2 linked regions of the Deinococcus aerius genome follow. The protein of the gene in region 2 interacts with the protein of the main gene of each other region in a pairwise test. Links are inferred from orthologs where the notes say so. Each region holds a gene or a part of one and is shown on either strand. Other genes may lie near its edges. The genes, in order: tsaE and rlmB.

Region 1 (14,271 bases), on a different replicon or contig from region 2:
TGCCCGCCAGTGCGGACGGGCTGCTGCACGTGCCCACCGCCCTTTTGGCCCTCGGCGTGCCCATGCCCGAAGACTGGGCCGCCTTCGCCCGCGAACATGACCTGCAAAGCCCGGAGCGCGATTTCGGCATCGGCCCGGAGGCGACCCTCGACGCGGCCGAGTTTGCCCGGCTGGCCTTCACCCTGAATACGCCCGAGGCCCGGCGCTGGCGCAAGCGCGCCCAGACCCTGCTCTCCCGCGCCCTGACGGGTGACGTTCGGCTGGCCGCGCAGATCGCCGAGCGCAACGCCGACCCCGAGGCGCGGCGCTGGCTGGCCGCCCGGCTCGAGAGTACCGACGCCCGCCGCACCCTGATGAGTACCGTGGCCCGCCACGGCGGCGAGGGGCGTGTCTATGGTCAGCTCGGCTCCATCAGCAACCGCAGCGTGCTGGGCACCGACTCGGCGACCATCCGCCGCGAGCGGGGCGTGCGCCAGACCCGCGACGGCCTGCGCAGCGAGGAACTGTTGCGCCTGGCCTACCTCGACACCGCCACCGCCCGCGCCATCGCCGAGCGGGGCGCCCAGGGCAACGCCGCCATCCTCCGGCTCCACGAGGAGGTCGCCCAGCGCGAGCGGCACCTGTGGGAGAGCCAGGCCCAGGCGGGCTGAGGAGGTCGCGGGAAGAGGAGTCATCCCGGCTGCGGAACCCCTCTCCTCGGCGCGGCGCGCCGACCCTCTCCCGCAAGGGGAGAGGATGATTTCGTTCCTGGAAACAACCTGATTTGCTCCCACTCGCTCCTCAACAACCCGCCCCCCTGATCCCCGCTGCCTCCGGGTGGCGGGAGCCCTCTTTTGCCCCTTTGCATCTCATGCGCCCCCGCTAGAATTCGCCCGTGCCCATCACGCTGATTCGCTACGTGCTGCGCGAGGTGCTGCGCTGGTACGCGGCGGGCGTGGCGCTCTTCCTGATCCTGCAACTCACCGACGCCCTGAGCACCACGGTGGGCCTGCTGCTGAGCTACGACGCGACGCTGCTCCAGGCGGTCAAGGCCTTTGTGGCGCTTTCGCCCACCTTCCTCAACCGGTCGCTGGTGCTGGCGGTGCCCTTCGCGGTGCTGCTGACCTTCGGGCGACTTCAGGGGGACAGCGAACTCAAGGCGATGTTCGCCGGGGGGGTGCCGCCCCTGCGGCTGGTGTGGCCGCTGGCCGTGCCGTTTGTCCTCATCGGGCTGGTCGCCTTTGTCAATACCGGGTATGTGGCGCCGGGCGCGCCCGCGCGCTGGAATCAGGCGTGGTACGGCATCTTCAGGACCACTCCGCCCCCGCCCGCGCGGGACAACTACACCTACGCCTCGCCCGGCGCCCTGTACTACGCGGGCCGGGTGAGCAACGACCGGGGCGGCGCCGTGGCGCGTCTGGAGGGCGTGCTGGTCGAGCGCGGCGGCGAGACGATCACGGCGCCGTCGGGCACCTGGGACACGCGGAAGAAAACCTGGACGGTGCAAGATGCCTGGGTCACCCGCCCCGGTCAGGACCCCCGGCGGGTGGCGACCCCGCTGGTCTTTCCCCAGACCGATACCCTGCGGCCCCCGCCCCCGCCCGCCGAGCAGGTCAGCACGCCCGAGCTGCAAGCGCGGCTGGCGAGCGGGCTGGGCACCCCCCAGGAGCGGCGGCAGGACACCTTCGAGCTGACCCGGCGCTACGCCGACCCCCTCACGCCGGTCGTGTTCGCGCTCGCGGCGGGGGCGCTGGGCCTGCTGCTGCGGAACCGCGCGGCGGGCTTCGCGGCGACGGTGGTGTTCCTGGTGTCGTTCTATGTCCTGTGGATCGGCATGCCCCAGCTCGCCCGGGCGGGGGCGATGGCGCCCGCGCTCGCCGCCTGGCTTCCCAACCTCGTGTTCCTGCTCGTCACGGGCCTGCTCGTCTGGAGGTTGCGGTGAGGGTGGTGGCGAACCGGCCCGCGCCCCGGGTGCGGGGGAGGGCCGGCGGGGGGATGAAGCGCTTCGAGCGGTATGTCCTCGCCGAGATCCTGCCGCCGCTGGTGGGGGCGCTGGCGATCGTGATCGTGCTGTTCCTGCTGGCGCTGCTGGAGGCGGTGATCGCGCCGCTCCTCGCCAAGGGCGCCAATCCCCTCCTCGTCGCGCGGCTGGTCGCCCTGAACGTGCCCGAGGCGCTCACCCAGGCGCTCCCCATCGCGCTGATGTTCGCCGCGCTGCTCGCCCTCTCGCGCCTGGCCGCCGACTCCGAGATCAAGGCGGCGCTGGCGAGCGGGGTGCCCGCCTCGCGGCTCTTCCGGCCGGTGCTGCTCCTCGCGGCGGGGGTGGCCCTCCTGTCCTTCGCCCTGAATGAACTCCTCGTCACCCGCGCCAAGGTGCAGGTGCAGGGGGTGCAGCGCGAGATCGTCCTGGACAACCCCCGCGTGATCGGGCTGGGGGAGCAGGGGCTGGTGCTGCGCGACGCCCTGAACCGCGCGATCAGCGTGGGCCAGGCGCTCCCGGGCGGGGAACTGCGCGACCTGCGGATCGTGACCATGCAGGCGGGCTCGCCCCCGCGTGAGGTGATCACCGCCCGCCGGGGCCGCCTCCGGCCCGGCAGCAACGTGCTGGAACTCGAGGACGGGCGGCGGGTCACCTTTCAGGACGCCCGGCCCGTCACCGTGCTGACCTTCCGGCGCGGCACCCTCCCCGTGCAGGACGTGCAGGCGAGCTTCGACGGCGGGGACGCGGCGCTCAAGCCGGTCTACCTGCCGCTGCGCGATCTCCTCGCCCGGACGAACACCTACCGCCAGCAGCACGTGCGCTCGCCCGCCGACTTCACCGCCCTGCACCGCAAGTTCGCCGAGCCGCTCGCCGCGCTCGCCCTGGCCTTTTTCGTGGTCAGCCTCGCCGTGTTCGCCTTTCGCAGCGGGCAGAACCTGGGGCTGGTGTGGGCGCTCCTCCTGAGCTTCGCCTACTACGCCACCTGGAGCGTCTTCAAGGTGATGGGCGAAAACGGGGCGCTGCCCCCCGTCCTCGCCGCCTACGGCCCCGACCTGATCGCGGTGCTGGCCGGGCTGGGGCTGCTGTGGTGGGCGGGGCGACGCTAGGAGACGAATTGTAAGAAATTGTACAGGTGGGCGGACACGCCGGCTCACGGCAGAGCTTAAGCTGGACCATGTCTGCCTCCTCCCGGATGGACCGGCCGACCCCCCTTCGTCCCGCCACCCGGGGGCTTGCCTGGGCCGCCGGCCTGACGGCTGCGGTGCTGGCCGCCCGGCAGGTCCGCCGACCGCCCACCCCCGCCGAGCTGCGCGCGGCGGCGCTGGACGTGCTGGAAGCGGCCCTTCCGCAGCGGCGGACCTTCGACGTGCAGCTCTGGGACGGGACGGTGCTGCCCGCCACGGTGAAACCCGTCACCGCCCGCCTCGTCCTGAAGGGTGAGCACTCGCTGGGGCGAATGCTGGGCCTGCCGCTCGACCTCGCGCTGGGCGAGGCTTACCTGCGCGGCGACTTCGAGATTGAGGGGGACATCAGCACGGTGGCGGGGCTCACCACGGCCTTTGACGCGCCGCTCACCCCGGCGCGGGTGGCGCGGGTCCTGCGGAACGTGCAGAGGCTGCGCGCCCACGCCGGTCCCGCCCCGCGCCCCGTCACCGCCCACTTGGACGGCACCCCCCACAGCCGCGAGCGCGACCAGCAGGCGGTGACGTACCACTACGACCTCTCCAACGACTTCTACCGGCTGTGGCTCGACCGGCGCATGGTGTACTCCTGCGGCTACTTCCCGAGCGGCAACGAGACGCTGGACGAGGCCCAGACGGCCAAGCTGGAACACATCTGCCGCAAGCTGCGCCTGAAGCCCGGCGAGCGGCTGCTGGACATCGGCTGCGGCTGGGGCGGGCTGGCGATCTACGCGGCGGGGCAGTACGGGGTGCAGGTGCTGGGCGTGACCCTCTCGGAGGCGCAACTGCGTGAGGGCCGCGCGCGGGTGGAGGCGGCGGGGCTGAGTCACCTCGTGCGGCTGGAGGTGCGCGACTACCGCGACGTGGTCAGCGAGGGGCCGGGAAGCTTCGACAAGATCACCAGCGTCGGCATGGCCGAGCATGTCGGCCGGGCGAACATGACGACCTACTTCCGCTCGGCGTATGCGGCGCTGAGGCCCGGCGGGCTGATGCTCAACCACGCTATCGGCGCGAACGTGCAGCCGCCGAAGTTCCCGAAGTGGCTCCAGGCGCTCACCTCGGGCGGCTTCATGCAGAAGTACGTCTTCCCCGACGGCGAACTCCTGCCCCTGTGGGAGACGTTGCAGCACGCCGAGGGGGCGGGCTTCGAGCCGCGCGACGTGGAGAACCTGCGCGAACACTACGCCCGGACGCTGCTGTGCTGGTCGGACAACCTGGAGGCCCGCCGGGAGGAGGCCCGCGCCCTGGTCGGCGAGGAGCGCTTCCGGCTGTGGCGCCTGTATATCGCCGCGTGCGTCAACGGCTTCCGGAGCGGCCAGCTCGACCTCTACCAGACCCTCCTTGCCAAGCCCGACGAGGAGGGCCGGGTGGAGCTGCCGATGAGCCGGGCGGATGTGTACCGGTGAGGTAAGAAGTTGGAACAGTTTCAGTTCCTAAAGAGCGGGAGCTGACGAGCGAGTACAGAGAAGAATTGGTATTTCTGCCAGTCTTCACGGTTGCCTATAACATAAAGGCGATGTTTGGCACGACTGACTGCCACATTGAGCAGGTTTGGATGTTGTGACGCCCAGGTTTTGGCCCCCGCGCGGCTCGGGTTCCCGCCTAGAACTAGGATCACCACATCCGACTCTTTGCCCTGAGTGGTATGGACCGTACCGACTCTCACATCAGGCAATATTCGCGTTAACTCGCGCACTACAGCACGGAAGGGGGAAATGACGAAGATGGACGCTTTATTTACCCCCTGTACCTCCAAATTACGTATCAATTGCCGGGCGACCTCTCCCTCAGCGAGAATGAAATGCCCTTCCGCCTCAGAAGCATGAACATCAATCCAGCAGCTTTCGGGGAGATCGAGTGTGGATTCTGGTGACGTGCCGAAGACCATCATGCCGTCGTAAGCGATTTGATTGGAAATGTTGAACATGGGTTGGTCGCAGCGGCGGTGAACGCGCAAGGGGCTTCCTACCCAGAGGGAGGTCTCCTGGGTGGGAACATTCGTCCCGTACAAGCTGACGCGATCTGCTAGCTGCTGAGCAGAGGTTTCGCTGGGGAGCCACAATTCGCCTACATTGAAGTGACGGCGCAGCGCCTGTTGGGCAGTCAACGGAATAGTCACTACCGGCTCAAGTTGCATGGGGTCACCCACAACAATGGCACGTTTGGACCTCCAGAGAGCCCCCGCTGCCGCCTGAGGGATAGCTTGCCCTGCCTCGTCGATGAGCAAGTAGCCCAGGGCCTCGCGCCCAAGATGCGAAAAGAGCCTGTCAAACGAGGCGAATGTGGTGGAAATGACCGGGATGACGAAAAAGAGGGCTGTCCAGGCCGCCCGAACCGCCTCTGAAGGAGCGGAATCGGGCACGCTGCCGGAAAGGACATCCGTTGCGGCGTGTAGACTTCTCCGCATCGTCTCGGCATTGGCGGCGAGAAATGCTTTGTGGAGACGCAGAGCTTCCAAAAAAACCTGGGCGCGAGCGTCATTCCATTCCCGGTCCGTCCACGGGGCGGAAAGCTCCCGAGCTTCTTCATCAGTAGCCCAGGTGGCTAACGAGGGAATGTTTTGAACCCGTTCTCGTGCCTGTGTCAGTTCGTTCTGGGCTTCCCGCAGGCGCCCGGCCCACTGGCGCTTTTCCTCACGATGCAGTTGTAACTCTCGCTCCGCACGTTCCGCCTTCCGGGTGGCGTCAGCGTGAGTGGCACGAAGTTGTTGTGCCCGGGTCTCGGCTTGACCGACTTCTTGCGAGAGTTCCTGTTCTCTCGCTCGCCAGGTGCGGCTCACCCCACCCAGGGAGAAGAGGATTTCCAACCAATTCGGTTTGGTTTTGAGATGACTCTCGTGCCTGTCTTGGGCGGTCCGCACCTGAACCAGTGCCTGTTCAAGCGTCTCCTGTACTGCCCGCTGCTCCTGATAACATTGTTCGAGAAGGGCGGCGGCTGTGGTCTCTACTCCTGGTGCAATGTCGAGCTTTCCCTGAAGGTCACGCAGTTCTCCGAACAGGTCATGAATATGTTGCCGCTCCTCACGAATCCTGGCCTCAGCATTCAAGGCAGCGCGGAAACGTTTGACCGCACCCGCCCAACTGATCGTCTCACCTTGTAAATGTTCCAGCAATTTACGAAAGCCGTCCTCCGGCTTGGGTGGACGTGCGGGGTCCCGCTTGGTCTGGCCCTCTTCTTCCTGATCTTCGGGGTGCCAGAAGCGGCTGAGGAAGTCTGCACGGTTGCTCTTGTTCCCCAGACGAGCGGCGATCATGGCCCACGCTTCCTCCCCAAGGATACGTGTGCCGTATTCGGCGAAATAGTCGGCCTCGCGCCGCCATGACTCGTCGATGGCGTCCCTTCCCGGGATCTGCCGCGTCACATTCTCGACGGCCCCGTTGTTGGCGGAAGCCACCACGATCTCGAAGCCCTGGAGATCGCCACGCCAAGTCGCTACCGCACGGGTGAACTTGCCAGTTTTCCAGTTCAATTTTCCAGTGAAGGCGTCAGCGGGGGCTTTAAGGTTGGCGAGACGCTTCGCACGTTCGACGACAATGGCCGCCACGAGGTCGCGTAGCAGAGTCGTTTTCCCTGTGCCTGGAGGACCGTTCACCGCAAACAGGCCCGCCTCACTCAGGCTGGGAAGGGCAGTGTTGACGGCAAATTGCTGGCTGAACACGAGGGGGTGGTGCCCTTTACTCGGCCAGCGCCCTTGGGGGAAGAGGTTGGGAGCGAGTTGCTCGAACAGCACGTCCAGACGCTCACGCACATCGATACGTCTGGACACATCGACTCCCATTTCCGGGGTCAGGTAATCCCGCAAGCCCTGACCAACGTTGCCCCGGCGCACCTGTTCAGACACCTTTCGCAGGTCACGCAGAAAAAAGCTGTTCAAAAAGTCGTTGTCGTCTATCGAGTAGGGCCGCCTGCTGGACACCAGACCACAACGCGCACGAATCTCCGAAGGGCGCAGCATCTGGTTAACGCCCAAGCTCTCAGCGACGATCCGGGTAGCGTCTTGTAAGTCTTGAAGCGTGAGGGGTCGTCCGACAGGAAAGGATTTCTCGGCCAACTCCCGAGCACGCTCATCGTCCTCGTCCGGGGCCAAGCGGGCTTTGACCTGCCCAACGATTCGCTCGGCCTCTTCTTCAAAGCCCTCCAACCAGTTCCGGCTTCTCGGCCCCGGCTGTCGGGTGCGGCTCACCGCCCAAGCACAGGATGACAGGGTGATGCTTTCTAGCAGCGGGCGTCCGTCTCTGGTCACCAACAAGGCGAAGAGACAGCTCTCGCCGTCCATGCGCTCGTCGGCAGATTCCGGGTCCTTGCCGAGGACGCTCTCCAGAACTGTAGAAACGTTGCTTAGGCTATAGATGCCACAGTAGACGGTGAACCGATTTGCCGTTCCTGGTGGCCGGGGACGACGTGCCCAGCGGTGTCCCTCTTCCCAAGGTAAGAGGGCATCCTCCCGCAACACCTCAACCGGTTCTGCTCGGGCGGCAGGATTGGCTTTCGGTACGGTTTGTGGAGAGAAAAATTCAACGGCACGCCAGAAGTCGAGAATGGCTTCGGGCCGGGAGGGTGCCGTCACTTCCCCTCTCCCTGCGTCGCCTGGATCGCCGTCAGGGCAATCGTGTACACGATGTCGTCCACCAGCGCCCCGCGCGAGAGGTCGTTCACCGGCTTGCGCAGGCCCTGGAGCATCGGCCCGATGGCGACCACGCCCGCCGCGCGCTGCACCGCCTTGTAGGTCGTGTTGCCGGTGTTCAGGTCGGGGAAGATGAAGACAGTCGCCCGGCCCGCAACGGGGCTGCCCGGCGCCTTCTGAAGGCCCACGCTGAGGACCGAGGCGGCGTCGTATTGCAGCGGCCCGTCCACCGGGAGGTCGGGTCGGCGCTCGCGGACGAGCCCGGTGGCGATCCGCACCTTCTCCACGTCCTCGCCCGCGCCGCTCTCGCCCGTCGAGTAGCTCAGCATGGCGATCCGGGGCGGGATGCCAAAGGCCCTGGCACTGTCCGCCGACTGGATGGCGATGTCGGCGAGTTCCTCCGCGTTGGGGTTGGGGTTGATCGCCGCGTCGCCGTACACGACGACCTGCTCGGGGAGCAGCATGAAGAAGATGGAGGAGACGAGTCTCACCCCCGGCGCCGTCTTGATGAGCTGGAGGGCGGGCCGCACCGTGTTCGCCGTCGTGTGGACTGCCCCCGACACCAGCCCGTCCACCTCCCCCAGCGCGAGCATCATCGTGCCCAGCACGACGGTGTCCTCCAGTTGCGCCTCGGCCTGGGGGGCGGTCAGGCCCTTGCTCTTGCGAAGTTCCACCATCGGCGCGACGTAGTTCGCCCGCACCCCGTCCGGGTCGATGATCTCCAGCCCGTCTGGAAGGGTGAGGCCCTGCCCCTCCGCCACCTGGCGCACCCGGTCGGGCTTGGCGAGGAGCACGGGGCGCGCGATGCCCTTCTCCATGCAGCGGATCGCGGCCCTCACCGTGCGCGGCTCGTCGCCCTCGGGGAGGACGATGCGTTTGTTCGCGGCGCGGGCCTTCTGGATCAGCTCGTAGCGGAAGGCGCTGGGGGGCAACCGGCGCTCGCCCTCGGGCTGGGGGGTGCGGAGCCGCGTCCCCAGCGGGAAGGTGTCCAGCCGGTCGGCGATGAAGTCGAGGATGCGTTCCATCCGCTCCAGGTCGTCGTGCGGCACCCGGGGGTCCATGCGCGAGAGGGCCGAGGCGGTGTTGTAGGAGTTCGTCGCCACCCGCAGCACGGGGAGCGAACTCGTCAGCGCGGCGCGGCAGAGCTTCTCGATGGAGTCCTCCGGGGCGCTGCCGGACGTGAAGAGCAGCCCCGCCAGCGGAACGCCGCTGAGGTGCGAGAGGGCCGCCGCCATCACCACGTCCTCGCGGTCGCCGGGCGTGACGACGAGGGCGCCGGAGGTGAAAAGGTCGGCCATCTTGGGCACGCTGCGGGCGGTGACGACGGTGCTGGTGACGCGGCGCAGGGTGGCCTCGCCCTCGTTCAGGACCTCGGCGCCGAGATGTCGGGCCACGTCGAGGGTGCGGGGGGCCGTGAGCGCCGGGGACTGCGTGATCACGCCCAGCAGGGGGAGTTCCCCCCGCGCCAGGGTGCGGCTGTGCGCCCGCAGGTCGGCCATCAGCCCGCCGAAGTCCAACTCGCGCGGGGCAAAGTTCAGCACGTACCCCGCCAGTCCCGAGCCGTCCGAGCGGCGGTACGCCTGGGCGGCGATGTCCAGCTCGTCCGCCAGGGCGGCGGGCGTCACCCCGGCGAGGCTGGAGACAAGGACCACGTCTGCTTCTAAATTGCGCGCGAGGCTGGCGTTCAGCGCCCCCGCGTACACGTTGCGCTCGTTCAAGGCGAGGCCCTCGGCCACGAGCACGTCGGCGCCCCCGGTGATGCCCGACGCCGCCTCCCGCGCCAGGGCGACCACGCCCTCCATCAGGTCCTCCTCCTGCCCCAGGCTGAGCTGCTCCTCGGCCTGCGCGAGGGGGATGGGATCGGGCGTGACCGCGTGCGCGAGGGTCCGCGCGAAATGCACCGAGTCGTCGGGTGCCGTCTCGTGCGTCTGGGCGATGGGCTTGAGAAAGGCGACCTTGAGGCCCTGCCGTTCCAGGGCGCGGGTGAGGCCGAGCGCCGTGCTGCTCAGGCCCACGCCGTTGCGGGTGGGCGCGACGAAGAGGGTGTTCATAGGTTCCTCCTGAGGTTGAGGATTAATGGCTATTCCGACAGTCTATTTGATCGACCCATTTTCTTTATGAAGAAACGACTCCTCAGAAAACATAATAGGATAATTCGATATGCCACTTTTTATTTGCACCACAAAATACTTGGCATACTGGTTGTGATCCCCAAAATTATGAAGCACAATTTCATTCTTTGAAACGTTGTAGTCGAATCTACCTGAATAATGAAGCAATCTTTCATCCGGTTGTTGCTCTCCGGGTATGACTGACCATTGGTATTTAAGGGAATCGAACAAGACCATTTTGTACGTTGGTCCAAATTCTTTATTTACCCATGTGCCGAATAACTCCTTGATTGGGGGATGCTCATTTATGGGTTGACAGGAGATAAAGCCATACAACGGTAGGATTATGAAGAGAAGGCGGGCAGCCTTCATAACTCACCCGCCACAACGCTTTGCGTCTCGCGGGCGATCATGAGTTCCTCGTTCGTGTTCACAACGAGGGCGGGCACGCTGTCCGGGGTGGTGATGATCCCTGCCCGCCCCCGCACTGCCCGCGCGTTCGCCGCCTCGTCTACCTTGAACCCAAGGAGTCCGAGCCGGGCGAGCGTCGCCCCCCGCACCGTGGCGCTGTTCTCGCCAATGCCACCGGTGAACACCAGCCCGTCGAGGCGGCCCAGCGCGACGGCCATGCCCGCAACGCTCTTGGCGAGGCGGTAGACGAAGATTTCCACGGCCAGCCGCGCCCCCTCGTGTCCCCGCGCGGCGGCCTCTTCCAGCTCGCGCATGTCGTTCGTCAGGCCGGATAAGCCCAGCAACCCGCTTTCCCTGTTCAGCGTCGCCGTGATCTGGGTCAGGCTCAGCCCCGCCTGCCGGGCGAGATAATCGTGCAGGCCGGGGTCCACGTCGCCGCTGCGCGTGCCCATGACGACCCCCTCCAGCGGGGTGAGGCCCATGCTGGTGTCCACGCTCCGTCCGCCCTGCACGGCGGTCACGCTGCACCCATTCCCCAGATGCGCCGTGACGAGGTTGAGGTCCGGGAAGTCCCGCCCCAGCATCCGCGCCGCCTCGCCCGCCACGTAGGCGTGGCTCGTGCCGTGAAAGCCGTAGCGACGGACGCCATGCTGCGTGTACCACTCCTCCGGCACGGCGTAGCGGTAGGCGACCTCCGGCATGGTCTGGTGAAAGGCGGTGTCGAAGACGGCGACGTGCGGCAGCCCGGGAAAGGCTTCCTGCGCCGCCTCGATCCCCGCGAGGTTGGCGGGATTGTGCAGCGGCGCGAGGGGCACGCAGGCCCGGATGGCATCCAGCACTTCCGGCGTGACCAGGGCCGGGGCGCTGAAACGCTCGCCCCCGTGGACGACCCGGTGGCCGACGGCACCCACCTCGCTCCGCAAGCCCAGGGCGTCCAACTCGGCCAGCAGCACACCGAACGCCTCCGGGTAGCTGCCGCCCGGGAGCGGCACGCTTACCCGCTCGCCCCCCCGGTCCACCCGCACCGAGGCGAGGTCCGAGCCCAGCCGCTCGGCCAGGCCCGAAAGGGGAACCTCACCCGAGGAAGGATCGAGCAGCGCGAACTTGAGGCTGCTCGACCCGCAATTGACCACCAGCGTCCACATGGGTGCATTGTGGCCCAGGCGGGCGGGGGAGAACGCCCCGGCTTCAGAAAGCCTTCAGCGCACCCGGCCCACCCGCCGCACCTCGGGGTCGCCCTCCACATGCTCCAGCCGCAGGATGGGCGCCGCCGGGTAGTCCCCATACAGGCCCTCGCCCCACTCGATCACGCTGAGGCGGCTGCCCGCGATCAGGTCCTCCAGGTCCATCTCGTACAGCTCCTGCGGGTCGCGCACCCGGTAGGCGTCCACGTGAAGCACGCGGCCCGCCGGGGTGGGGTAGACGTGCATCAGGGCGTAGGTGGGGCTGGTCACCGCGTCCGCGAAGTCCAGCGCCCCCACCAGCCCCCCCGTCAGCGTGGTCTTGCCCGCCCCGAGTTCGCCCTCCAGAAAGAGCACCGCGCCGGGCGGCAGGGCACGGGCGAGTTCGGCGCCGAGGGCCCGTTGTTCGTCCGCGCCCCGCAGCAGGCGCGTCTCACCGGGGAGGAGGGGCAGGTCGGGGTGGGGGGGAGCCGTCACGCCCGCAGGCTAACGTGCCTCGCCGGTCGTCAGCCAGCCGCCCACCCGGTCCTCGATGGCGGCGGCGGAGGGCCCGCGCGCCAGCCGCCAGCCGCCCACACCGTCCCCCCGGGCGACCCACGCGCCGCGCTCGTCCTCGAAACGGAGGGAACGCGCCCCCAGCAGGGTGGCCTGGTCGAGCAGGGCGGCCACCCCGCTCACCGCCGGGTCGGCCCGGCCCGCCGTCACGGCGCCGCGAATGAGCCAGGTGTCGTCGGGGAGGTCGGATGGTGTAAGGACCGGGGCCGCCGTCTCCGCCCCAAACAGGCCCCCCAGGTCATTCCCCGCCTCGCCGCCGAGGTCGAACACACCCAGCAGGCCGCTGAGGGCATCGGCCCCGAAGCTGGCCGTCACCTCCTGAGCGGCCTGGTACTCGGCGCGGGACTCGGCGAGCAGGGCCTCGGCCTCCTCCAGCGTCTGGGCGTAGCGTTCGCGGGCGCTCCCCGACATCGCCCCCAGGCGGCGCTGGGCGCGCAGGGTGTCGGCCAGGCGCCCCAGCTTCTGGGTGGTCTCGCCCGCCAGGTGCCGCACGGTGTCGTACTCGCGGATCACGTGGTCGGCGCGGGTGTCGAAGTCCTGGCGCTCCTGGGCGGCCTGACCCATGCGGCGCTCCAGCACCCGCCACAGCGAGTCGGGGTCCGCGTCCTCGCCGCGCGCCAGGGCCTCGCGGGCGGCGGCGAGGAGCGGCGCGAGTTCGGCGCTCGCCCCGGGCACGTCGCGGGCGGCGCGCTCGACCTCGGCGAGCCCGCGCTGGAGTTCGAGCAGCCGGGCCGCGTTCGCGGGGGCCGCCTCCAGCGCGGCGAGGGTGGCGTGCAGGTCCCGCAGCTCGTCGGTCGCCAGGCCGCCCCCGTCCAGCGTGAGGCGCAGCACGTCACGCGCCACCCGCGCCTCGTGGAGGGTCGGGCTCTCCGGCAGGGCCGCCAGCCGGGTTTCCAGACCCGCCAGCTCGGCCCGCTGCCCGGCGAGGAGGGCTGAGCGCGCCGCCTCCAGCTCCGCGCGCCAGGCGTCCACAGCACCCGCCGTCAGCGTTCCAGCCGTCTGCTCGGCCCGCAGGGCCCGGGCGCGGGCCTCCAGGTCGGGGCGGGCGCGGGTGAGGGGCTCGAACTCGCGCGTCAGGTCGGCGAGCTGCCGGGCGACGTGCTCCTGCTCCAGGGCCAGGACGCGCGCCTGCGCCTCGGGGTCCAGCGGCGGGGGGGCGCCGCCGGGCGCGAGGGGCTGCACGACGGAGGATTCCAGCAGCTTGCGGAGGGTGAAGGTAATCGTGCGGGCCCGCTCGACCTCGGCGGGGAGGAGCATCCGCTGCCCCTGCGCCTCCTCGATCTGCCCGATCAGGCTCTCCAGGCGGCGCACGTCCTTGCCGCCCATGCCCTGCACGCGGCGGAAGGCGGCCTGCAACTCCGCGAGGTCCTGCCCCTGGGCGACCAGCCCCTCCTCCAGGCGGCGCTCCATCAGGGCGATCAGGTCCTGACCCTCGCGCACGAGCGGGGCGACGTCCTGCCCGGCCTCCTGCTGCTGCCGCGCCACGCCCAGCACGCCGCGCAGGCGCTGGGCCTCGGGCCAGTCGAAATACAGGCTGAAGCGCCGCGCGCCGTCCTCCAGCACGCCGAGGTCGGGGGCCTCGCCGACCGGGGCGGGGACCGCGCTCAGGAGTTCCCCGATCACGTCGGAGACCCTCCGCTTGGCGAGGGCGGCGGGCACGCTGAGTTGCAGCCGCTTGAAGACCTCGCGCTTGAGGATGTCCTCCAGGGCGGGGGCGTCGAGCGCCTCGACGCTCAGGCCCCGTGCCTGCGCCGCGTCTTGCAGGATGCGTTCGAGCGCGCGGGGCGAGACGAGGTCGCCCAGCAGCCGCACCGGCAGGCGGTAGAGGGCCTCGGGGGCCGCGGGTGTGGTGGTCACGTGGAGCCTCCGGTGGAGTTGAAATCAGCGGGAAGGCGTCTGGGGGGCATGGTCATGGGAACTCTCGAAACTCGCCGCATCCTTCCACAGGCATCGCCCGAATGGAGGGAAAAAATGCGGATTTCAGGGGGCCAGGGGGGACGGAACCCGGTGGGGGCCGCCCTACACGTCCTCGTCCCAGTCGAGGCCCTGGGCGACCGCCCGCTCGGCGGGGCGCTGGCGGCCCAGCAGGCCGAACTGCACGCACAGCCCCTGGAAGCCGTAGGCGGCGAGCCCGACCGCGAGGGCGGTCAGCAGGGCGCGCAGCGGCAGCCCGTAGATGCCCTGCCACAGGGTCAGGCTGGGGGCCGCGCGCAGGAAGGCGACGCCGCTCAGGTCACCCAGCCAGCCC
Region 2 (14,178 bases):
CGAATCTGGAGGCTCACGTCGTTCGTGGCGCGAAACCCGCGGAAATCCTTGACGAGGTGGCGCGCCTCCAGGGCTGCGCCCGCCGTCATGGCGCCGCGCCGCGCTCGTCATCCGGCCTGCTGATCGACCAGTGTGTGGGCATCCTCCCCCCTTTCCAACCCTCAATTGTGGTGCAGGAGGGAGTCTAGCAGGGGACGGTTACGGGGGCGTCACACTCTGCCAGACGCGACACGAGTTTGAGCAGTTCGCCTGGGAGACGGGGACCGGTGGAGTGTGGAAAGGACGCCTTCCAAAGGAACAGTTATTGACTGCTGCCTCGTCCAGATGCCTTCTCGGCGCGGAGCGTGCTCAGTCCCCCGCGTGCAGAGCCCGCCACTCCCTGAACGTGACCGGGAAAAGTGGTTCGGCGAGTTGCGCCATCGCCCGCGCGAAGAGGCGCGTCTCGTACTGCGCCCCCTCGTGGTCACGCAGTTCGAGGAAATGAAGGAGGCTCCTGACATTAAAGGTGTAATACGATTCGGTATACAGCGAGAGCGGCAATACCCCCCGCGCCTGCTCGCGCGTCACGCCGAGATGCAGGAGTTCCTGATACGCACCAAAGGCATGGCGCCAGGCTTCCTCCCAAACTCGCGCTGCCTCAGCCTGATCCAGTGTTCCATCATCCTCCACACTCGCCTGCCGGTTGCTGGGCGCCTGCTTGCGGAAGGAGGGCGGCGTGAAGTTACGTTCCTGCATCTCGACATAGCGGCCGGAAATCTCATTCTTACTGTTGTGAACGACAATTCCGTTGGCGACAAAGTTATGCCAATCCCCTGCCACTTCCAGATCGTACGTCGGTTGAATGCCGAGGTACTCCACCTTCACGACCTTGGTGGGGTGGGCTTTGAGCTTTCTCCCCCTGGGTTTGGGACGTTCCCCGGAGATCACGATGTCTGGGTCGAACCGTTGCGCGAACGCCAGCTCATTTTCCTGTGAGCGGTGAATATTTCTGTGGCAATCGCCGCACAGGGTAACGAGGTTGTCGAACTTCAAGGCCAGAGAGCGGTCGGCCCAGACAGGAACGACATGATGGGCGTGCAGCTCGGGTTTGCGCTCCCCGCAGTTCTGACAGGTGAAGTGGAACTTCTCGTGAACTCGCCGGGACTGCTCCCAGGTCCAACGGTTGATGTTCGCGCGTTCGCTGCTGATCCCGCCTTTCCAGAAGTTGCTGCGTTCGCCACTCCGGGCGGCACGAATAGCCATGCGGTGTTCTTCGGTTAGAACACGTGGCGCTCGGTAGCCGCCTTTGCCCTTATTCCAGGGCCTGAAGCCCTCCGGGAAGCGGGTTTCTTCCGGCGAGAACTGCAAGCCGTGAACCTTGAGCCACTTGCGAATGGTGTGGTAGCTGCACCCGGCCTCGTCAGCCATCTGCTGAATGCTCTTGCGCTGTGCGCGCTGATCAGCCATCCACTCACGGTCCCGGTAGACCTCCAGCCCATTCACCATCAGGAACGCCTCGCGGCTCATCGTGGCTGTGTTCCCCTGAACCTCCAGCCCCACGGCCTCGCCCAGAGTCTGCCAGCCCCGTGAGGTCAGGACCCGGTGATGGGCCGTCATCGTCAGGCCCTTGCCGTCAGCCAGGGTGACTCGGTAGACAGGTTGCTCGCCCTGGTACATCACCTCCGCTACATGGCCGGTGGTAAATAGTCCCGTGGCTTCGTTCAGAACACGAAGCCGCATATTCTGAAGACGTTTCCGGCTGCTGCGGTGACCGACGATACTGCCCCCGACGTACCTCTGGATGGTGTTTCGGGAGAGACCGGAGGCCCGAACTGCCTTGGCAATACCGCCGTATCGCCCCCCCTCCTCCTGAAGAACACGGAGTGCGGTCGCTACCTGCTCAGGCCGAGCAGTCATCGTATGTACCTCGCCCTCGGTCCACATCCTGTACAGCTCGGAGACCGTCTTTCTGAGCCTCGGGAGAGCCTCGCCATTGATGTTGACGAACGTTACAACGGTGTCCCCAGTCAAGCAGGTCCCAATGCGGTGGCGCACCATCTGCCGGTCCACAAAAATAGGGCAAACAATTTTGAAAGTGATTAAATTATGTTCAAATGGACTGCCGTGTTGATGCCGCAGCAGATAGCGGATCAACTTTTCATCCTTTTGGTTGAGTGGCGTGTCTGAATCACCACCAAAGGAAACTCTCGCCGCATTCGTAATCATCTTGTCGTCGCCCACGTGCTGCACGAGGCTGACGCTGCCCAGGCCGTCGCCCAGGGGGTAGAGGGTGGGGGGGTGGGCGGGGGTCACAGTCATCGCGCCCCAGCTTAACGCCCGACCCGGGGAAGTGGGACGGGCGAGCATTTGGGGTGGTCTGTGGCGGATTCTTCAGCGGCGGGCAGAGCGGACATGCACGGCGCTGGACTGCGGGGTGCGGCGCTCATCCTGCACGGTCAGCAGCAGCGACAGGACGATCACCAGTGCGGCAAGCAGGAGGTCCATGCACCAGTGTGAACGCCGAGGTCTGACAGAACGTTGACAGGGTTGGGCTGACGCCCCTCACAGTTCCACCTCCCGGGGGTCCATCCCGGCGGCTTTCAACGCGGCGCGGAACTGCTCCGGGGTCACGGGCAGGACACTCAGGCGGTTCCCCCTGCGTGTCAGGGGTGAGTCCTGCCACTCGGGGAGCGTTCGCAGGGTGTCAAGGGGCAATACCGCCGGGAAGGCCAGGACGGGAACCACGTCCACCATGCTCCAGCGCGGATTCTGGGGCGTACTTTTGGGGTCGAAGTAGGCGCTCTCCGGGTCGAATTGCAGGTCGTCCGGGTACGGCTCCCGCCCCACCCGCGCGACACCCGCCACACCGGGCAACGCCGTGCTGGAGTGGTAGAAGAGGCAGAGGTCATTCACCCGCATCTGGCGCAGGAAATTGCGCGCCTGGTAGTTCCGCACGCCGCTCCACGCCTCGCGCCCCACCCGCACGAGGTCGTCGAATCCGAACACGTCCGGCTCGGACTTGAGCAGCCAGAACTGCGGCGGTGAGAGCGCCATAGGGGATGAGGTTAGCGTTCCCGGGGGGCTCCGTACCTTTGGGCACCCTGTCGCGTGCCGGGCGGACCTACACTCGGCGCGTGCGTCCGCGCCTCTCCCCCTGGCTTCCCGTGCTGCTGCTGCTCGCGCTGGCGGCCTATATCCTGCCGGAACGCCTGACGCTGCCGAGTGTGACGGGCCCGTCCTCACCCGCGGCAACCCAGCCCCTGCCCAACCAGCTCCCGGAGGAGACGCGGGCGCTGTTCGAGCGCTCCCGCCCGGCGGTCGTGCGGCTGGAGGCGCTCAACGCCCGCACCCAGGAGGCGGGCCTGGGCACCGGCTTTTTCATCTCGGAGACGGGGCAGGTGCTCACGGCGTACCACGTGGTTGGGAGCGGGCAGCTTTTCCAGGTGCAAACCCTCTCGGGCCGCCGCCTCCCCGCCCGCCTGACCGCCTACGACGCGGGGGCGGACGTGGCGCTCCTCCAGGTGGAGGGCCGGGGTCCCTTTCCCGTCCTCAACCTCGCCACCCGGCCACCCCGGGTGGGGGAGACAGTCCTCGCCATCGGGAACAGCGGCGGCGACTTCCTGCAACCCCGGCGGGGGCAACTGCTGCGCCTGAACGTGGAGGCGGGGCGCGCGGATTTCCCGCAGGGCACCCTGGAGATGTCGGCGCCGCTCGCGCCCGGCGACAGCGGCGGCCCGATCCTCGACGGCAACGGGCAGGCCATCGGGGTGGTGAGCTACATCCGGGTGGACGACAGCAACCAGACCCGCGCGAGCTACGCCGTGCCCGTGACCGAGGGCAACCGCCTGATCGCCGCGCTGCGGGCGGGCGGGAAGCGGGACGTGCCGGTGGTGGGCCTGAACCTCGACATCATCCACAGCGGGCAGACCGACCCGCCGGGCGCGGTCGTCTCCCGGGTGGCGCGCGGCAGTCCCGCCGCCCGGGCCGGACTGCGCGGCGCCACCTTCGACGAGAACGGCAACCTCAGCGGGCTGGGCGACATCATCCTGAGCGTGAACGGCGAGCGGACCCGCGACGCGAACGAGGTCATCACCGCCATTCGCAAGGCGAGCGTGGGCGACACGATCACCCTGGGCTACCTGCGGGGGAACGAGCGGCGCGAGGCCCGCATCACCCTCGTCGGAGGGCGCTCGGTCCCGGACCTGAACCCCTGATCACGCTCCTCCGGGCCGCGCCTCACCTGCGCGGCGAACCCTGGAACCATGTCACGTGCCTTCGTGAAGGAAGACGGCGGCGAACGCTGGACCCCGCCCGCAGCCGCCCGCGCCTACCGCCTGATTTGGCGGGGTCCGGGCGGTCCCGAGACGGTGCGCGAGACCGACGACCTGCTCGGCGCCCTGCGCTGGCTGGAAACCCGGGGCCGCCCCGGCTTCGAGCTGCGGGGCGACGACGGGGCGCTGCTCGCCACGATGACCGCGTAGCGAGGCGGCCGGGTCAGCCGTCTACCACTCGCCCTCTAGCGTGATCCGCGCAGCACCCGCCAGGCTCTGCCCAGGGCTCAACGTCCGCATGTCCGTCCCGCCCACGCCCCGCGCCGCCAGGTTGAAGGCGTCGGTCGCGTGGCTGACGGGCTCCAGGGCGAGGCTGCCGTCCGGCGCGGTGTAGACCACCAGGTGCGAGAACACGGGGTCGGCGGTCAGGACGAGGGCGCGCGTACCCCAGTCGAGGCGGGCCGTGCCGTCCCAGGCGGTGTATACCCGGTCGAACTGCTCTTTACCGATCTCGCGGGACGTTCGGTAGTCCTCGTCGGGCCGGACGGGGCGTGCCTCGGCCGTTGGCAGTTGCCGCTCACCGGTGTCGTAGAGCAGCGCCGCGTCGAAGCTCAGCCGGGGGTCCACGCCGTCCTCCCGCCGCTGAAAGTACGGGTGAAGGCCCATCCCGGCGGGCATCTCCGAGGTGTCGGCATTCGTCAGGGTCACGCTGAGATCGAGGTGCGGTCCGTGCAGCAGGTACTCCACCCGGGCGGTGAAGGCCCAGGGCCAGTTCATGTCAGCAAAATCCCGGCTGTCGAAGTCACAGCGCAGGTGCTGTTCAGAGGGGCGCGAAACTTGCCAGGGCCGATTCCGCACGTCGCCGTGCTGGGTCAGGCCGTCCTTCGTTGTGGCCCGGAGTTGGACCTCCCGTCCCCCAAAGGTGAAGCGCGCGTCCCGGATGCGGTTGGAGAAGGGCAGCAGGGTGAAGCAGGCGCACTGGCTGCTCGTCTCCACCTTGGAGAGGTCCACCGGGCGCAGGACCGGACGGCCCGAGGCGGCCCGGAGGTTGAGCACGCTCGCGCCGAGTTCGGGCAGTACCTCCAGTGTCAGGCGCTCGCTGGCGATGGTTTCGACCCGGAAGGTCACTTCGCCCCCCTCGTCCGCGCCGCCTCGTACAGCAGGATACCCGCCGCGACGGAGGCGTTCAGGGACTGCACCTGTCCCCGGGTGGGAATCCGCACGAGCGCGTCGCACTTCTCGCGGACCAGGCGCCTCAGCCCCTCGCCCTCCGCACCGATCACCAGGGCGACCTTGCCGCTGAAATCCGTGCTGCCCACGTCCTGCGCCGCCTCGCCCGCCGCGCCGTAGACCCACACGCCGCCCTGCTTGAGCTGCTCCATCAGGCGCGGGAGGTTCTTCGTCTGCGCGACCGGGAGGTAGCTCGTCGCCCCCGCCGCCGTCTTGGCGACGACCGGGGAGAGGGGGGCGCTGCGCCGTTCCTCCACCACGACGCCGTGCGCGCCCAATACTTCCGCCGAGCGGATGATCGCCCCGAAGTTGCGCGGGTTGGTGATGCCGTCGAGGAGGACGATCAGCAGGTCTTCCCCCCGCGCCTCGGCCCGGTCGAGGATGTCGTCCACCGTCGCCCATTCCAGGTCCTCGACCTCCGCGATGACGCCCTGGTGCTGGGTCGTACCCGCGATCTGGTCGAGCTCGATGCGGGGGGCAAACCGCACCCGCACGTCAAAACCCTTGAGGTCGCGCACGAACGCCTCCTCGACGCCCCGCGCGACAAGCACCTCGGTCACGCGCCCGTCGCGCAGGGCTTCGAGCACCGGATTCCGTCCGTACAGCAACATGGGGGCAGTCTAGCGGGGGTTCATTCCTCCCACTCGTCGGCGGTTCGGCGTTTGGGCAGCGTGGTGTAGATCGCGGGGTCGCTGGGATTGCTCGCGGCGATCAGCCGGGCCACCTCGCCCTCGTCCGGCTCGGCGAGGACGCGCACGAAGTCGGGGGGCGGCAGGATCGTCTCGCGCACCGGCCAGCCGCGCTCCTGCGCCCAGCGGGTCAGGTCGGCGAGGGCCTGGGCGCCCACCGCGCCGTACTCCGGGCCGAAGGCGGGCGCGGTGATGAGGGCGTCTTCTCCCAAGATGAAGAGGGCCGCGTAGCGGGTGGCGGGGCGGTCCCCCTGCCGGTCGCTAATCAGGATGAGCCGGCCGCCCCCGCGGTCCACGCCCTCTAACTGCGAGAGGACGGCGTGCAGCGTCTCCAGCGGTGCCCCGGGCACCCCGAACGGGTCAGCGATCTGCATGGGGGCCAGTGTAGAGGAGCGGGCGCGCGGCGTCCCCGGTTCCCGCGACGCTATCCTGCGCCCATGAAGCAGAAGCTCCCCACGCTGGTGGCGCAGGCGCGAGGTGGGCGCGTGGTCCGCACCCCCTTTCTCGACGGTGATGACATCGACCGCCGCCAACTCCAGGACGACGAGGTGCGCTTCGTGATCGCGGGCGGCTTCCCCGACGCCCGGCGGGTGATCCTCACCCTGTATCCCGCTCATATTCCCGAGGTGGACAGCGGCGTGACCGTGCTGCGCGTAACCCCACAGGCGGGCGGTCCCCCCTGGGACGTGCAGGACTTCACCGTGCATCTGCGCCGCCTGAACCTGCCCGAAGACGGGCTCGGCGACGTGCGCGAGGAGCGCGGCGGCTCCTTCCTGATCGCTGCTACCGGCAAGGCCGCGCAGACGCTGGAAGGCCTCACCGAACTGGGGGGCCGCGAGGTCGAGGTCGAGGAGGTCGGCGAGACGGCGGGGCGGGGCTCCAAGACGCGCGAGGTCGTGGTGCCCTCCATGCGGGTGGACGTGGTGGGGGCCAAGGGTTTTGGCGTCAGCCGCGCCTACTTCCAGCAGGGGATCGACGGGGGCAAGGTGCGCCTGAACGGCCAGCCCGCCCGCGCCAGTTCCGAGATCCGCGAGGGCGACAGCCTCAGCGCCGAGGGGATCGGGCGCATCGACTTCCGCCGCGTGGTGAACGAGACCCGGCGCGGCAATTTCAAGGTGGAACTGGAAGTGCACCGGTGACGTGGTCCCGGCGATGAGTGGGGCGGACGTGCCCCCGCTCTCGCAAGCCTCCCCATTCGTGTCTCCCGCCCCCTCTCCTGCTCACTCACACCCTTATGCCTCATCACTTCACCCATGATTGACCTTCTCTCCCGCACCCCCACCCTCACCCCGGAAGAACTGACGGCGAGCCTCGCCCCCAGCGCCCGCTTCCGGGACGTGCGCTTCGAGACCTACCGCCCCAACCCCGCCTACCCCAGCCAGGAGGAGGCCCGCGCCAGCCTCCAGGCCTTTCTGAAGGGGGCGCAGGTGCGGCCCGGCGGCTTTCGCCTCTTTCGCCGCGCCAAGCCCGAGGGGCGGGGCCTGTACCTCGACGGCGGCTTCGGGGTCGGCAAGACGCACCTGCTCGCCAGCACCTACCACGCGGCGGAGGGCAGACGCGCCCTGATGAGCTTTCAGGACCTGATGTATGTGATCGGTGCGCTCGGCATGACCCGCGCCGTGGAAACCTTTCGCGGCCACGACCTGCTGCTGATCGACGAATTCGAGCTCGACGATCCCGGCAACACCCACATGGCGAACACCTTCCTGGGCCAACTGATGCCCGCCGGGACGAGCGTGGTCGCCACGAGCAACACCGAGCCCGGCGCCCTGGGGCAGGGCCGCTTCAACGCCGCCGACTTCCAGCGTCAGATTCAGGGCATCGCCGAGCGCTTCGAGACGCACCGCATCGACGGCCCCGACTACCGCCAGCGCGGCACCACCCCCGCCCAGCCCCTCACGCCCGAGGAGTTCCGCGCGTGGCTCTCCCGGCAGCCCGACGCGACCCTGGCGGTTGTCAGCCACCGCGACCTCAACCGGCACCTGCTGGAGGTCCATCCCAGCCGCTTTGGCCGGCTGCTCGCCGGGGTGGAGGGGCTGGGCGTGACCGATCTCACGCCCATGCCCGACCAGAACGTCGCCCTGCGCTTCGTGCATTTCATCGACAAGCTGTACGACCTGGGGCTGCGGGCGGCTTTTACCGGGGTGCCGCTGGGGCAGCTTTTCAGCGAGACCTACCGCCACGGCGCCTATGCCAAGAAATACAGCCGCTGCCTCAGCCGCCTTTCCGAGCTGCTGCGCGAGGCGCGGGCTTAGGCGGGCCCGCGGGGCCGTAAGAAGTCTGCATGTCATCCCTTCGTACCCTGGGTCAAATGCCCAACCTTCCCCTTGTTCACCCGGCGTGTCTGGCGGTCGTCCTCTTGGGCGCTGTGACCTGCGGTGCGGCTGCGGCAGGCAACACTTTCCAGCTTGACGGCCTGCTGGCTGTGTACGACAGCCCCTCCCCCTGCCTGAGTGTCGCCGTCCGGGTGTACGAGGGGAGTCAGCTCAAGTCTCAGGTCGCCGTACTGCCGACCGGGAAGGTTTCGCCGGTCGGGAAGAGTGCCCCGCTGCCCCGCTTCGAGAAGGGCAGGACCTATAACCTCCAGGCCACCTGTCTGGGCAAGGACAAGACCTTCCAGAACTCAGAGCTGACGTTCAAGGCCGACGGTCACACCGTGATGGTGGCCTTCACCAAGGCGGGCTTTCAGTTCAGACGGGGAGGCCTCGCCTACTGAGGGCGGGGTGAGTATCCCCGGGAGGAACACCGGCTGCACACATGCCTTCCTGTTTGGAAGAGGCTCTGTTCTCACCCCTCCTGAGGAGGGGTCGTCGGATGGAGCGACCCTGCCCGTGTGGGAGCGACAGCAGGTAAACTTACCCGGGATAGAAAACGAAAAAGCCCGTACTGGACGGACTTTGCTGGTGCCGAGAGCGGGACTTGAACCCGCACGGGTTGCCCCGGCCGATTTTAAGTCGGATGCGTCTACCGATTCCGCCATCCCGGCCCGGGCCGGAGTATAGCAGGCGGCTGGAATGGCGTTTCCCCCAAGGGGCGAGGTCAGGTGGCTAAAGACGCTGCCTAGGCCGACAGGCGCGCGGGGGCACCCACAGTTCCCAGCGAATCGCCCGTGCCCTTGAGTTCCCGAACCTCGGCCAGGAGGCGCCCAATGGTGGCCGCGTGGACTTCCGGGGAGTGCCGTCCCTCCGCGAAGCTGTTCAGCGTGTCCACAAAGGCCTTCAGGATCTCTTGCAGGCGTTCTTCCTTGGGCATGATGGAGGCTACTTCATCTCTCCTTACAAAAAATGCACAGGGAGAATGGATGAAAAACCCCGCCTGTGGGGGCGGGGCCGGTGGTGGAGGTGGGCGGAGTCGAACCGCCGTCCAAGAGTCCGTTCAGCGTGCGTCTACGTGTGTATCCCTCTGTTTAATTGTCGAGTTCAGGGCCGTCAGAGGGCGGACTGCCCGGAACCGTATTCCCACTTGTTTTCGCCTTCGGCTATGGAACCTCGCCGGGGCTAGCCTTCTTTTGGTTCAGTTCGCGCCGCGCCAAAGGCCGGGCTAGGCGGTCACTGTCTCACTTAAGCAGCGAGAGCGTAGTTCTGGTTGCCAGTTAATGGCTTTGCCGTTTGTTTACGAGGCCAACGGCACCTCGACACGCAACAGCGCCTTCAGTTCCCCTGTCGAAACCGGGTCACCCCCAGCGGGTAGAGCGGCCGGATCACTCCGGCGACCAAAATATAGCAGAGGGCGGCGGGCGGGATATTGAGCTTGGGCACGATGTGGGCTCATCCTGGGTCGGAGAGGAGGAGCGGAATGGTGCCCTCAGAGTTGGAATTCGTTGGTGTGCTGCCTGAAGTCGAGGGCCGAGTTTTGGAGGGCCTCCGCATCGAGGGCATGATCCAGAATGGAGTTCAGGAAGGTCGCTGCCACATCGCCTACTGGCGCATGGAAGGCCAGTGGTGGCGCTCGTTTGCGGAAGGTTACGCACTCCACATCCGTCAATGGGGCGAAGAGCCCGTCTCGTGGGATGGTGGGCCTAAATATCTCTACCCAGTGACAGAAGTGGCGCAGGAGTGCTATGGCTTGCCCTTGCGGCAACTGGAGATATTCATTTTCAATGACTGTCCGGCGTTGCGACTGATGCTGGAGGATGGCCGGGCTATCGAATGCTTGAGCAACGAGCAGGGCTTCTCTTGGAACCGTGCGGTTTTGCGTTCTCCCGATGGTTCGACCACCTCGCTCTAACCCTGCTGCCCCTCACCATCCCGCCGGAACCGCCCGTTCAGCGTTCGCCACTGCTTGCGCCCGTAGGCATAGACGGGGTGTGTCCACTTTCCGGCGACTATGCCTTCCCGCAGCGCGGCCAGGAGGTCAGCGGGCGAGTAGATCACGCGGAAGGGTGTCTCTACCCACGCCTCGCCGATGTCACGCAGGGTGTGGGCGTCGCTTCCAGCGCACACGGGCAGGTTCCGTTCCCGCGCCCAGGCCGCCGCCACCAGGTTCCAGTGGTGGCGGGACACGCGCGAGTTGAAGGTTTCCACGATGTCCACGCTGTCGGCGATGCGGCGGGTCGCCTCCGGCTTCAGGCGGTAACGCTTGAGGGGATCGAAGCCGTGCTGGAGCATCACCAGGCCGCCCTGCGCCTTGATTTCGGACACCGTCTCCTCAGGGGTGAGGCCCGGCGGGATGCGCTCCCGCAGGAAGAGGCCGATCAGCTCGCCCTCCGAGGTGGTGACCTCCTCGCCCGGAATGATGCTGAGGCGGTCGTCCAGGCCCAGGTCGATGACGATGCGCGCGAGTTCGGGGCCGCCGCGCTGTTGATCGTGATCGGTCACGGCGATGACGCGGGTATTCGTGCGGAGCATCCAGGCGGGAATGTCACGCAGCCGGGTGCGGCAGTCGTGGCTGACCTCGGTGTGGGTGTGGAGGTCCATCCGCATGACCTGCACGCCCTCGCGGAACACGAGATTGTTGGGGAGGGGACGCATCCTCAACCCTCCTGACCCTTCGGCATGAGGACCGAGAGCGCCCCGGCCCAGACCTCTATCCTCACCACCCCGGAACCTCCCGGCCGCGCGGGCCGCACCTCGCCGTCCACGTGAAAGGCCTGCCCCACATAGGGAATGTCAATGCGGCGGGCAAGGTCGTTCTGCACGCTGGCGAGTTCCTCGAAGTTGCCCCGGGCCAGGGCGGCGACGTAGGCGAGCAGGCCCTCGCGCCCCCCGGCGTCCACCCGGATCACGTTCAGTGCCCCGTCGCTCGGATCGGCGCTGGGGGCGAGCCGCAGGCGGGGGCCGGTGGCCTGGGTGTTCATCACCTCCACGAGCATGCAGGCCATCTCCGGCTGGGGCTGCCCGTCCAGGGTGAGGGTCAGTTCCAGGGGAGTGAAGTTGCCCAGCGTGGTCGTCAGGGCCGTCAGCGCCCGCAGCGGGCTCTTGCCCCCCTCCGGGTCGTACTCGGCCATCACATCGGCGAAGGCGCCGCAGCCGCACGCCTCCAGAAAGAGGTCCTCACCCCAGGGTGCCGTGATGCGCCCCAGGTCGAGGGGGAGCGCCCTGCCCCCCGCGTAGCTCGCCAGCACGTCGAGCGGCTCGCCCTCAATGCCCAGCGTCCGCCCGATGTTGTTCGCCGTACCCATGGGGATGACGCCCAGGCGTACCTCCGTTCGGCCCGCCAGGCGCAGGGCCGCCGCCCTCACGGTACCGTCGCCCCCCGCCACGAACACGGTGCCGCGCACGTCCTGAAGGGCAGTTTGGAGATCCGCCTCGTCGTCGGTCGCGCGGTAGACCGGGCGGTAGCCCTGCCGGTAGAGCGCCTCAACCAGCAAGTCGGGGCTGGCTTTGGTGCTGCCGCCCGCCTTGCTGTTGAAGATCACCGTGGCGTCCGTCACGTCCGTGCCGCTGACCGGTGGGGCAGGCTGGAAGTCGAGGGTCATAGCAAGACTGTATTCCTTCCCGCATTAAGCTGGACAGCAGGATTGCGGGGGGTTCAGCGGTATTCGACGAGCAGGGGGCGGTGGTCGCTGCCTCCTGCTGGGAGAACCCGGGCGCGGGTGGGGGTCAGCCCACGGGCGAACAGGTGGTCGATTCGCAGGAACAGCCGGGGAAAGGTCCACCCCGGGCCGCGCCCCGCCTCCTCGTGCGCGTCCGGCCCGATACAGGTCCTGAGCTGACGGTACAACAGGCCACGCGGCGGCGTGTTCAGGTCACCGCCGACCAGCATCCGCCCGGAACGCCCCGGGGCGAGACGGCACAGCAGCCCGACCTGCCAGACCCGCGCCCGGTTCGTACTGCGCACCGCGTCCCAGTTGCCCTTTGCCGCGCTAGACACGAGCACGGTGTTCAGGTGGGCGTTCACCACCGTCAGGGGCTGCCCGCGCCACCGCAGCGTCGTCTCCAGCACGGTGCGGCAGCCGCGTCAGGGTCATCACCTCATGCCCGGCGGTGGATGGGTAGCCGGGGAGCAGGCGCAGCAGGGTGGCCCCGTAGTCCGCGGGCACGAAGTTCGTCTCCTGAAGCAGGATCACGTCCGGCCGCGAGGCGCGGAGAACGGCTGCGGCCCGCTCGGGCGTTCCCAGCGTTCCCCGCGCCAGGTTGAACGTCACCACGCGCAGGGTGCCCCCACTCTGGGGCCGGAACTGAACGCCCGCGCCGAGGGTTGCCAGCAGAAGTCCAGCCAGGGCGACCGGAACGCCCCGCCGCCGGAGCAGCGTCCAGCCCAGCACGAACGGGGCGGGCAGCAGCCAGACGATGGGGGGCAGGTAGGCGAGCAGCAGCGTGGGAACTGTCCGCTCCCCCACCCATGCGCCCAGACACCATCCCAGCGCCACCAAGAAGAGATAGGCCCAGGCCAGCCGCGAGCGCCACATGCCCGGAAGCCTCCCACCCGGGGGAAGGCGGCGTCATCCGTCAGAAGGGGGAACTATCTAAAAGGCGTACCGCACCCGGCACTCCGGCAATTCCCGCGCCAGCAGTTCCGTGAAGCGGGCCACCGCCTTGCCCTTGAAGCCGTGGCGGTAGCGGATGTTCTCGCCGCCGTACTCCGAACGCTTGTTCTCCTGCCAGGCGGGGCGCCACAGCAATTTCTCGGCCTTGGGGTGCCAGCCCAGGTTGACCTCATGCAGGGCGGCGTTATGGGTCAGGAAGATGACCTCGGCGGCGAGTTGGACCCGGGCCTTGTCCGAGAGCGAGTCCCGCACCTCCCGCAGCAACTCCGTATAGTCCGCCGTCCAGCCCTCGTAAATTACGACGGGGGAGAAGTTGAGGTGGACCTCGTACCCGGCCTCCACGAAGTCGTTAATCGCGGCGATGCGCTCGCGGATGGGCGAGGTCCGCACGTCGAGCACCCGGGCGATGGGGCGCGGCATCAGCGAGAAGCGAATGCGAGTCTTGCCCTGCGGGTCATACTCCAGCAACTCGCGATTCACGTACTTGGTGGCGAAGGAGGCCTTGGCGTTGGGCAACGTCCGGTACAGCGCCACAAGGTCGCGCACATTGTCCGAGAGCATGGCGTCCACGCTCAGGTCGCTGTTCTCGCCGATGTCGTAGACCCAGAGGTGAGGGTCCACCTGGTTGGGCTCCGTCTTCGGGCCCAGCTTCTCCGCGTGACGGCGCAGGGCTTTGACGGCGTCCTCGATGTTCACGAACGTTGTGATGGGGTTGGCAAAACCCTTGCGGCGGGGCACGTAGCAGTAGGCGCAGGCCAGCGCGCACCCATTGGCGAGGCCCGGGGCGATCCAGTCCGCACTCCGCCCGTTCTCGCGCAGGGTGAAGGTCTTGCGGACGCCCAGCACGAGAACCTGCCGCTTGATCCTTACCCAGTCCTTCACCAGCCCCGCGTTGCCGTGCAGCCCGGGGATGTTCCAGTGGGACGGCACCTCCGTCCGCTCGGCCTCCGGGAAACGCGCCAGAATCTCCCGGCCCCGGGCGTAGTTCTCCACCCCGGGCTCCAGGTAGATGTGGCGGATGTCGAGCGGCGAGCGGGTCATGGCTCCAGTGGAGCGCGGATAGGGGAGAAGGTCTGTAGGC

Evidence for each region.
Region 1: the proteins of rlmB (region 2) and tsaE interact in binary tests that used the Escherichia coli proteins (3 or more experiments, as listed by UniProt). The link is inferred for Deinococcus aerius from one-to-one orthologs.

The regions. Positions count from the first base shown.
Region 1 is NZ_BFAG01000016.1:19,828-34,098, reverse strand. What follows is about bases 10,217-13,172. They hold tsaE (tRNA (adenosine(37)-N6)-threonylcarbamoyltransferase complex ATPase subunit type 1 TsaE), read right to left. Parts: upstream 11,946-13,172; coding sequence 11,487-11,945; downstream 10,217-11,486. Other genes in these bases: DAERI_RS18635 (coiled-coil domain-containing protein), read right to left, coding at 11,955-13,172; DAERI_RS18645 (acetate kinase), read right to left, coding at 10,245-11,432. Also shown: DNA damage response protein DdrC, read left to right, coding at 1-650; DAERI_RS18670 (LptF/LptG family permease), read left to right, coding at 875-1,921; DAERI_RS18665 (LptF/LptG family permease), read left to right, coding at 1,975-3,066; DAERI_RS18660 (class I SAM-dependent methyltransferase), read left to right, coding at 3,135-4,547; DAERI_RS18655 (DEAD/DEAH box helicase), read right to left, coding at 4,568-7,708; pta (phosphate acetyltransferase), read right to left, coding at 7,705-9,816; more of DAERI_RS18635, read right to left, coding at 13,173-13,880; DAERI_RS18630 (hypothetical protein), read right to left, coding at 14,043-14,271. UniProt on the Escherichia coli protein: Required for the formation of a threonylcarbamoyl group on adenosine at position 37 (t(6)A37) in tRNAs that read codons beginning with adenine.
Region 2 is NZ_BFAG01000005.1:196,326-210,503, forward strand. Bases 4,234-7,096 are described here. They hold rlmB (23S rRNA (guanosine(2251)-2'-O)-methyltransferase RlmB), read right to left. Parts: upstream 6,092-7,096; coding sequence 5,375-6,091; downstream 4,234-5,374. Other genes in these bases: DAERI_RS09160 (hypothetical protein), read left to right, coding at 4,242-4,460; DAERI_RS09165 (aldose 1-epimerase), read right to left, coding at 4,482-5,378; DAERI_RS09175 (DUF3197 domain-containing protein), read right to left, coding at 6,112-6,543; DAERI_RS09180 (S4 domain-containing protein), read left to right, coding at 6,607-7,096. Also shown: DAERI_RS09130 (ABC transporter ATP-binding protein), read right to left, coding at 1-89; thyX (FAD-dependent thymidylate synthase), read right to left, coding at 349-2,298; DAERI_RS09150 (EVE domain-containing protein), read right to left, coding at 2,542-3,033; DAERI_RS09155 (S1C family serine protease), read left to right, coding at 3,039-4,193; more of DAERI_RS09180, read left to right, coding at 7,097-7,308; cell division protein ZapE, read left to right, coding at 7,423-8,424; DAERI_RS09190 (hypothetical protein), read left to right, coding at 8,481-8,885; DAERI_RS09200 (hypothetical protein), read right to left, coding at 9,230-9,421; DAERI_RS09210 (hypothetical protein), read left to right, coding at 9,965-10,396; DAERI_RS09215 (PHP domain-containing protein), read right to left, coding at 10,393-11,139; DAERI_RS09220 (diacylglycerol/lipid kinase family protein), read right to left, coding at 11,142-12,086; DAERI_RS22765 (endonuclease/exonuclease/phosphatase family protein), read right to left, coding at 12,140-12,508; DAERI_RS22770 (endonuclease/exonuclease/phosphatase family protein), read right to left, coding at 12,474-13,019; DAERI_RS09230 (spore photoproduct lyase family protein), read right to left, coding at 13,077-14,138. UniProt on the Escherichia coli protein: Specifically methylates the ribose of guanosine 2251 in 23S rRNA.